Regions from separate parts of the Pantoea osteomyelitidis genome, predicted to be linked through region 2. Evidence: predicted binding sites of a transcription regulator. Region 2 holds the regulator's gene; the other holds the start of a gene.
The links. The regulator PurR, encoded in region 2, represses purine synthesis genes. The targets are predictions, from matches to a motif close to CANGCAAACGTTTGCNTG.
Positions count from the first base shown of each region.

Region 1: a site for PurR is predicted at 2,381-2,398, ahead of ABU178_RS02720 (nucleoside-specific channel-forming protein Tsx). Genes of this name have one in related genera too.

Region 1 covers NZ_JBGFSN010000003.1:99,867-104,009, reverse strand. The annotation lists gene ABU178_RS02730 (LysR family transcriptional regulator) at 1-717, shown strand, start outside; gene yjdN (VOC family metalloprotein YjdN) at 793-1,227, shown strand; gene ABU178_RS02720 (nucleoside-specific channel-forming protein Tsx) at 1,279-2,142, opposite strand; gene ABU178_RS02715 (sensor histidine kinase) at 2,427-3,782, opposite strand; gene ABU178_RS02710 (response regulator) at 3,779-4,143, opposite strand, start outside.
Region 2 covers NZ_JBGFSN010000004.1:926,780-930,922, forward strand. The annotation lists gene punC (purine nucleoside transporter PunC) at 1-589, opposite strand, end outside; gene punR (DNA-binding transcriptional activator PunR) at 695-1,600, shown strand; gene purR (HTH-type transcriptional repressor PurR) at 1,609-2,634, opposite strand; gene cydH (cytochrome bd-I oxidase subunit CydH) at 2,919-3,008, shown strand; gene ABU178_RS09495 (C40 family peptidase) at 3,039-3,809, opposite strand.

The DNA of each region.
Region 1 (4,143 bases), on a different contig from region 2:
ACCGATATCGGTGATAACTTTTTCCGTCATGCCAGCCTGGTGTTGGAAGAGCTGCGCACGGCGCAGGAAGATATTCAGCAGCGTCTCGGGCTGGCGGGCGGGCGCGTCAATATCGGCATCGGCAGCAGCGTGGCGCGCACGCTTATGCCGCAGGTCATCGACCAGTTTCATCGCGAATACCCGCAGGTACGGGTGCGCATCGTGGAGGGCCAGCTGGTATCGATGATCCACGAGCTGCGCCAGGGCGAGCTTGATTTCACCATCAATACCTACGATCAGCGCCACTTTGACCGCGAGCTGAGCTATGAGCGGCTGACGGAACGCGAATATAAGGTGGTGGTGCGCAAAGGCCATCCCTGTGAAAAAGCGCGCTCGCTGGCAGCGCTGCAACACTGTAGCTGGACGATGCCCACGCCGAAAGGCAGCTACTATCGTCTGCTGCACGATATGTTTCACGATCGGGACATAACGCCGAACATCAGCGTGATCTGCGAAACCTTTATGGCCTGCACCAGCCTGGTGGCGCAGAGCGATTTCGTCAGCATTCTGTCGGTGGATGTGATTGCCGATCCGATTCTGGGTCGCCAGCTGGTGGCGCTGGAGCTGGATGAGCCGCTGCCCAAAGCGACTTTTTATCTGATTCAGCGCCGGGATACCACGCTGACGCCCATGAGCGCTTACATGGCGCAGCTGTTCCGCCGTTATTGTCAGGGCTGAGATCGGCGTACTCTCGCTATCGTCTACACTTTGGACGAGACAAGAAATTCACACAACCCATGTACGGAGGTGGAGATGCAAGTCAGTCCTTATCTGTTTTTATATGGCCGCTGTGAAGAGGCGATCGATTTTTACCTGGAAGCCACAGAAGGCGAGCTGCTGTTTAAGATGACTTTTGGCGATATGCCCGAACAGGGTCAGCAGGTGGGCGATGCTTCTGCCGCGCCATTCCCGCCGGATAAAATCATGCATGCGCATCTGCGTATTGGTCAGGGCGAGATCATGATGAGCGACGGCAACACCGATCATCCGCCGGCGTCCCCCCATGCGGGTTATGCGGTGAGCCTGGCCACTACCGATGAAGCGCAGGGAAAAGCCTGGTTTGAGAAGCTGTCGGCGGGAGGAAAAGTCACCACGCCATGGCAGGAGACCTTCTGGGCCAACGGGTTCGGCATGTTTATTGATAAGTTCGGCATTCCGTGGCGCATCAACGTGGTAAAGCACAGCTGACAGCGCTTTCCGCCCGGCCTTTCCTGCGCGCAGGGAAGGCCGGGCGTTCAATCAGAAGTTATAACCTACCACCAGGTAGTAACCCCAGCCGGTCGATTTCACTTCAAAAGGTCCGTTGCCGAAGTTCAGCTCGCGACCATCAGCCCACTGTCCGCCGTTATGGAAGTAACGCGCTACTGCCGAGTAGTGCCAGTGATCGTAAGCCAGCGACAGGATATGGCTGGAGGCGATAGAGTTGCTGGTACGTGACGAACCACCCTTCTCGTTAAGGTCGGAACCCCAGTCGAAGTTGGTAAAGCCGATATAGCTCAGGTTGCCGCCCCACAGCGTGGTAATCGGCACGAAATATTTCACCTTGAAGCGATAGCCATCCCAGCTGTTTTCGTTCGCCGCGCCGTAGTTTTCCCACTGATATTTGGCATAGACGTTCAGCGACAGGCCAACATCGCTGTGGGTGTCGATGTCGGTGCCCAGACCCATATACCAGGTGTTCTGACGGTTAGCGCTGTTGTGGCCCATGTCGTAGATATAGTTGTTGGCGAAATACCACTCTTTGAACGGGCCGAAAGCCAGGCTGGTGCCGGTCAGCTTGTCGATGGAGAAACGCGGTTCAATCTCCATAAACATCGGCGAACCGTGATCGAAAATGCCGTTGGCGTTGCTGTTGCCGACGCCAAAGAAGTTAGTCAGATCCAGGTAGCCGTAGAAATCGAACCAGTCTTTATGAGCAAAGGCTTCATATTCGAGGTAAACGTCGTTGTTGAACTGCGGTCCAAAACGGGTGTGGGTGCTGCCCACCACGTTTACGCTCTGGTGCCACCAGTCGGAAACATACTGCGGATCGCTATCAGCCTGTACCGCGCCCGTGTATGAGCCAGCCAGTAAGGCGCCTGCTATCAATGCTTTGAATTTCATTATTGTTAACCACATGCTTTCGACCGCATCGGTGAACATGCAGTCGGAGTGAAATCAATCCCAGCGGGTGGGCGGTGAGTTTTTAACCGTGTTATCGGGACCCGGTTTTGAGTTTGCTTAGAGTATTGGTCGCAAAGCGATAGAAAATAGATTTTGATCACGTTTGTCAAAATGTGTTGCATTTCAATTCCGTTAATATGTGATGAAGATCACAAAATAACGCTGTAACGAACGGAACCAGGCAACCGTTTACGTTGTCTGGTTCGTTGCAAAAGTGGCAGAGATCAGGGAAGGGTTACGCGTACCTGTAAACCGCAGATTTCGCCCTGCGGACCGAAACAATTAGAAAGAGAAACCTGCATACGGTGTTTTTGCGCCACGCTGCGCACGATAGATAAACCGAGTCCACTGCCCTGCGCCTGCACGTCGGGCGAACGGGTGAAGCGGTCAAAGGCGCGATCGATAAAGGATTCGGGCATACCGGGCCCGTTATCGACGATATCCACCACCGTGTGCCCGGCGACGCGGTGCAGCAGCACATCCACCAGGCTCCCTTCCGGCGTATGCAGCATCGCATTGCCGATCAGGTTATCAAACAGGCTACGCAGATCGGAGCGGCTGGCCTGCAAGCGATAATGGGTGGTGCCGTTGTAGCCAATATCGATACCGCGCTTATCCGCCACCACCATCAGCTGTTCAATGCTTTCTTTCAGCACCTCCTCCAGCTCAATGTTCTCTATCGTGGCGATCACCGAGCGATCTTCCTGACGCGAGATATTCAGCAGCTGCGTCACCAGATGGCGCGTGCGCGTGACGCCCGCCTCCAGCTGATCGAACTGACGGCTCGCCTCTCCTGGCTGAATGTGCTGACGCAGGTTCTCCAGCTGCAGGGTTACCGCCGTTACCGGCGTGCGCAGCTCGTGAGCAGCGTCTTCCAGAAACTGCCGCTGTGCCGACCAGGCGGCGCGCAGCTTATCCAGCAGCGAGTTATAGGCGGCGATCAGCGGCAGGATCTCGTCGGGCAGGCCGTCGGGCGGCACGCTGTAAGGATGGTGCGTCTCCTGCGCGGCGATATGGCGCGAGGCGGTGCGCAGATCGCGGGTAATTTTGCGCACCACCAGCCAGATCACCAGCAGCGACAGCGGCATCATCAGCAGTAGCGGCACGATGGCCGAGAGCGCACGCTGCACCACTACCGTTTTCATGTAGCCGAGATTATGCAGCACCTGAATAGTTCCGATATCGCTGCCCGGCGCACCGGCGCGGGTAAACACCCGCCATGCGCAATCATGGCAGCGGCCTGCGCTGACGTCATGCCACCCTTTGGTGGTTTGCAGCGGCACATGCAGCGCAGGCCAGGAGCTGGCGCGCAGCTGGTTATTGCTGTCCCAGAGCTGAACCACATAGGCGCTTTTCAGCTTATCGGCATGGGGCATCAGCGGCATCAGCGCGGGGATTTGTTTGTTGGTCGCCCAGGCATCGGCGATTTTTGACAGCTGGTCATCCTTCATGGTGCCGATCATGTCGCCGTAACAGCTGAAGAAATACCAGCTCACGCCGCCGATCATGATCAGATGAATTGCCAGCAGCGTGCTGAGCAGCTTGTTGCGCAGCGAGCGCATAAAAGGCCAGGCTTTCATATTGCCGGTACCCGCCAGCCGAGGCCGCGCACGTTGCGGATCGCATCGTTATCCAGCTTGCGGCGCATACCGTGGATCAACACATCTACGGCGTTGCTCGTTACCTCTTCGCCCCAGCCGTAGATGCGATTTTCCAGCTGCTCCCGCGAGAGGATAGCGCCCGGACGCTCCAGCAGCGCGTAAAGCAGCGCATATTCGCGCGCCGTCAGCTGTTCGCGTTGCCCCTTATAGAGCACCTCGCGCGTCATCATATCCAGCTGCACGTCGCCGCTGCCGATCACGGAATCCGCCGCACCGTGGCGACGTCGGGTTATGGCTCGCATACGCGCCAGCACCTCCTGCAAATCGAAAGGTTTAAGCA
Region 2 (4,143 bases):
AAAAACCGGACTGCGGGGCAGTGACGGCGGATTCAGCGCGTTTTACCGGCAGGCGCAGCGTCGCGACAACCAATGCCAGCGTCAGCAGCAGCAAAGCCATAAAGATGGCGCGCCATGAAAAATGATTGAGCAGCCAGGCGCCCAGCAGCGGCGCCAGCGCCGGTGAAAGCGCAACCAGCGGCATAATAGTGGCAAACACTTTATTGGCATGCGCCTGCGGATAGCGATCAACTACCAGCGCCTGCCAGCTCACCGCTGCCGCGCAAACACCCACCGCCTGCAGAAAACGCAGCGCCAACATCAGTCGGGCGTCGGCGACCCATAGCATACCGCCACAGCCCAGCGCAAACAGCAGCAGGCCAGCCAGCAATACCGGCTTACGGCCAATGCGATCGGAAAGCGGTCCCCAGATCAGCTGGGCAAAGGCGAAACCGCCCAGGAACAGGCTCAGGCTGGCGCTGATCGTGCCGGGGACGGTGTTGAAATCGTGCTGCATTGCGCCGAAGGCGGGCAGATACATATCGGTTGCCAGAAAGCCGAGCATACTCAGCAAGGCGAGATAGAGCAGAAATCCTTTTGAAGTCAGCATGTGATTCTCGGTAAAGGTTAAACGCCGCAAAGTGTAAAAGGATGCGCTACTGCTTGTGAAACGTTAATATTTGCGGGTTGCTGTTAAAATTTTTGAAGAGAGCTTATGTGGTCTGAGTATGGTCTTGAGGTGGTGGATGCCGTGGCGCGTACCGGCAGCTTCAGCGCAGCGGCGCAGGAACTGCACCGCGTGCCTTCGGCCGTGAGCTATACGGTGCGCCAGCTGGAGAGCTGGTTGGCAGTACCGCTGTTTGAGCGGCAACACAGGGAGGTAGTACTGACCCCGGCTGGCGAGCATTTTGTGCGCGAAGGGCGCGCTGTTATCAAAAAAATGCTCGCCACGCGGCGGCAGTGTCAACAGCTGGCTAACGGCTGGCGCGGTCAGCTCAGCATCGCGATAGACTGCATAGTCAAGCCCGCCCGCACGCGCCAGCTGGTGAAGGATTTTTACCGTCACTTTCCCGATGTTGAACTGCTGATCAGCTATGAGGTATTTAACGGCGTCTGGGATGCGCTGGCTGACGGGCGTGTGGATGTGGCGATTGGCGCCACCCAGGCGATTCCGGTTGGCGGACGTTTCGCCTTTCGCGATATGGGAGCGCTTAACTGGCGCTGCGTGGTGAAAAGCGGCCATCCGCTGACGCAACTGGCGCAGATTGAGGATGAGGCGCTGCGCGCCTGGCCTTCGCTGGTGCTGGAAGATACATCGCGCGCGCTGCCGCGCCGCAATACCTGGACGCTGGACAATCAGCGGCGGCTGGTGGTGCCGGACTGGCAAACCGGACTGGCGTGCTTGCTGGACGGTCTGTGCGTGGCGATGGTGCCGGGGCATCTGGCACGGCCGCTGCTCAGGTCAGGAGAAATCACCGAGCTGACATTGCCCGTGCCTTTTCCGGAGAGTCCCTGCTGCGTCAGCTGGTCAGAACAGCGCGCATCACCCGCGCTCAGCTGGCTGTTAAGCTACCTGGGCGATGCGCAAACATTGAATCAGGAGTGGCTAAGCGAGATTTGAGGCGGCGCTTAGCGACGGTAATCCCGGAAGGGGCCATCCGCTACCGAACGGCGTTCGATCAGGGTCGGATTGACTTCAATCGTCTGAGGCTCTTCACGCTTGCTGGTAATGCGATCCAACAGCATCTCCAGCGCCTTCTCACCCAGCTGGGCTTTTGGCTGGTGCACAGTGGTCAGCGCGGGCGTAAAGTAACGCGCGTTGCGCACGTTGTCGTAGCCGATGACCGAAATATCCTGCGGTACGCGCAGCCCCAGCTCATCGGCGGCGCAAATCGCCCCCATCGCCATAATGTCGCCGCCGCAGAATATGGCGGTCGGACGCTGTTTCTGGCTCAGAATTTGCTGCATCGCCTGATAGCCTGATTCCGGCTCGAAGTCGCCCTGTACCGTCCATTCAGGGCGCAGCTGAATACCCGCTTCATTTAATGCCTTCACGAACCCGGCATGGCGTCCACCGCCGGTGTTGCGCTCCATCTGGCCGGGAATGGCGCCGATATCGCGGTGACCGCGCTCAATCAGATAACGACCGGCAAGGTAGCCGCCCTGAAAAGCGTTATCCAGCACGGTATCGGTGAAGTCACCGCGCGATTCACCCCAGTCCATTACCACCATGGGAATGTTGCGGTTCTCTTCCAGCATTTTCAGCAGGTCGTCGGGATATTCTGAGCACATTACCAGCAGCCCGTCGACGCGCTTTTGCGCCATCATCGACAGATAGGCGCGCTGCTTATGCAGGTCGTTGTGGGCGTTGCCCAGAATCAGGGTATAGCCGCGATCGAAGCAGTGATTCTCCACCGCCTCGATAATTTCCGCAAAGTAAGGCGCTTCACTGGAGGTAGCCAACAGACCCAGCGTTTTGGTGTGGTTCACTTTCAAACTACGCGCCACGGCGCTGGGCGAATAGTGCAGCTCTTTAATCGCGGTCCAAACGGCGTTGCGCGTCTCTTCAGCAACGAAACGCGTTTTATTGATGACGTGAGAAACGGTGGTGGTAGAAACACCCGCGCGTTTTGCCACATCCTTGATTGTTGCCATGAAAACGATACTCCCGGCTTATCGCAACCTACTGATAAGTATAATGTTAAACGTTTGCGTCCGCTAAAGGTATTTCACGCCTTTTTTGTCTGGTTTGTCGTCTGTGAAGTGACGTTCCGGCAGATAAAAACGCCATTTTAAATAGAGCGGACGGCATAGCGTTGCTGCTGTTGCGCAACGAAAGGGCGAATTCTAGCAAGGCTGAATCGATAAAACGAGATTTTTACCGGGCGCTATGAGAAAATGACAATAACCACACACTTTATAAGCGTAAAGGAGAGCAAATGAACACTGATTTAAGACTGGCGCTGACCACCACCGTGGCGGCATTGCTGATGATCGTGGCTTTCAGCTTCACCGCCATCATGCACTGAGCGTAAAAAAGCCGGGCAAGCCCGGCTTTTTCAGCGAATCGTTTTGGGGGTCATCACCCGACGGGCGCCGACATAGTGTCGCTGCCAGTAATCTTCGCCCAGCGCGCTGATTTGAATATCTTTACCGGTGCGCGGCGACTGAATGAATTTGCCATTCCCGAGATAGACGCCGACATGGTCGGCTGCGCCGCGATTGTTTATACGGAAAAACACCAGATCGCCTTTCTCCAGCGCCTCGCGTTTTACCGGCGCGGCATCGCGCAGATGATACATTTCATTGGCGGTGCGCGGGATCTTGAATTTTACCACATCCTTATAGGCGTACCACACCAGACCGCTACAGTCGAAACCGGTATGGGGTGAGGTGCCGCCCCATTGATAAGGTTTGCCCAACTGGCCCATCAGCTTATTCATCGCCGTTTCACGCGCTTTTTGATAGCGCAGACGGTGGGTTTTGCTCATTTTGATGGTGGTGAGATCGCCCGTGATAACCTGGTCCTGGCCCTGACGCTGGTGGCCATAGCGTTTACGGGATGTCGGCACGCTTTTTTTGTTTGCCGCGTGCAGCGTGGCGGTTTGAGTTTTTTTCGGCTTTTTTAGTGTCGACTTCACAACGGGCGAGAGGCGAGACTTTTTCGCCGTGGTTTTAACGGGACGACGTTTGCGCCGCTCATCGTCGCGCGCACTCTTTTTTTCCGCCTTGTGCAAACTGGCATTAACAGGTACCTGCGGCGAAGCCGAGGCCACATTAAAGAACAGCTGCGCAATAGCCAGTACAAAAAGCGTAATCAGTAAACGCATAGTCCGGTTACAGGTTCAGTGCACCACAGGAAAATCTGGCGCGAAAAAAGTTGGAATAATCTGATCCGCGATCAGAGCCGAAACAATTCTAATCCAGATTTTTTGCAAAAGGTAAGGTCTTTTTCGATTAATCTGTTAGCGTCTGCACATTGCAGTGAAAATAAACAATTTCAGACGGTTAACTCAACAAAACTATTGCTAATTATTAATCGAACGAGGCCGCGCTCCGCCAGCAAAAAATTATTTTCCGCAAATCCGCTTAACAAAGATGGCTGTTTGTCTTCACCCTGAGCAAAATGTCGTTTTCAGTGTAAGGGTGAAGTCGCTACAATAA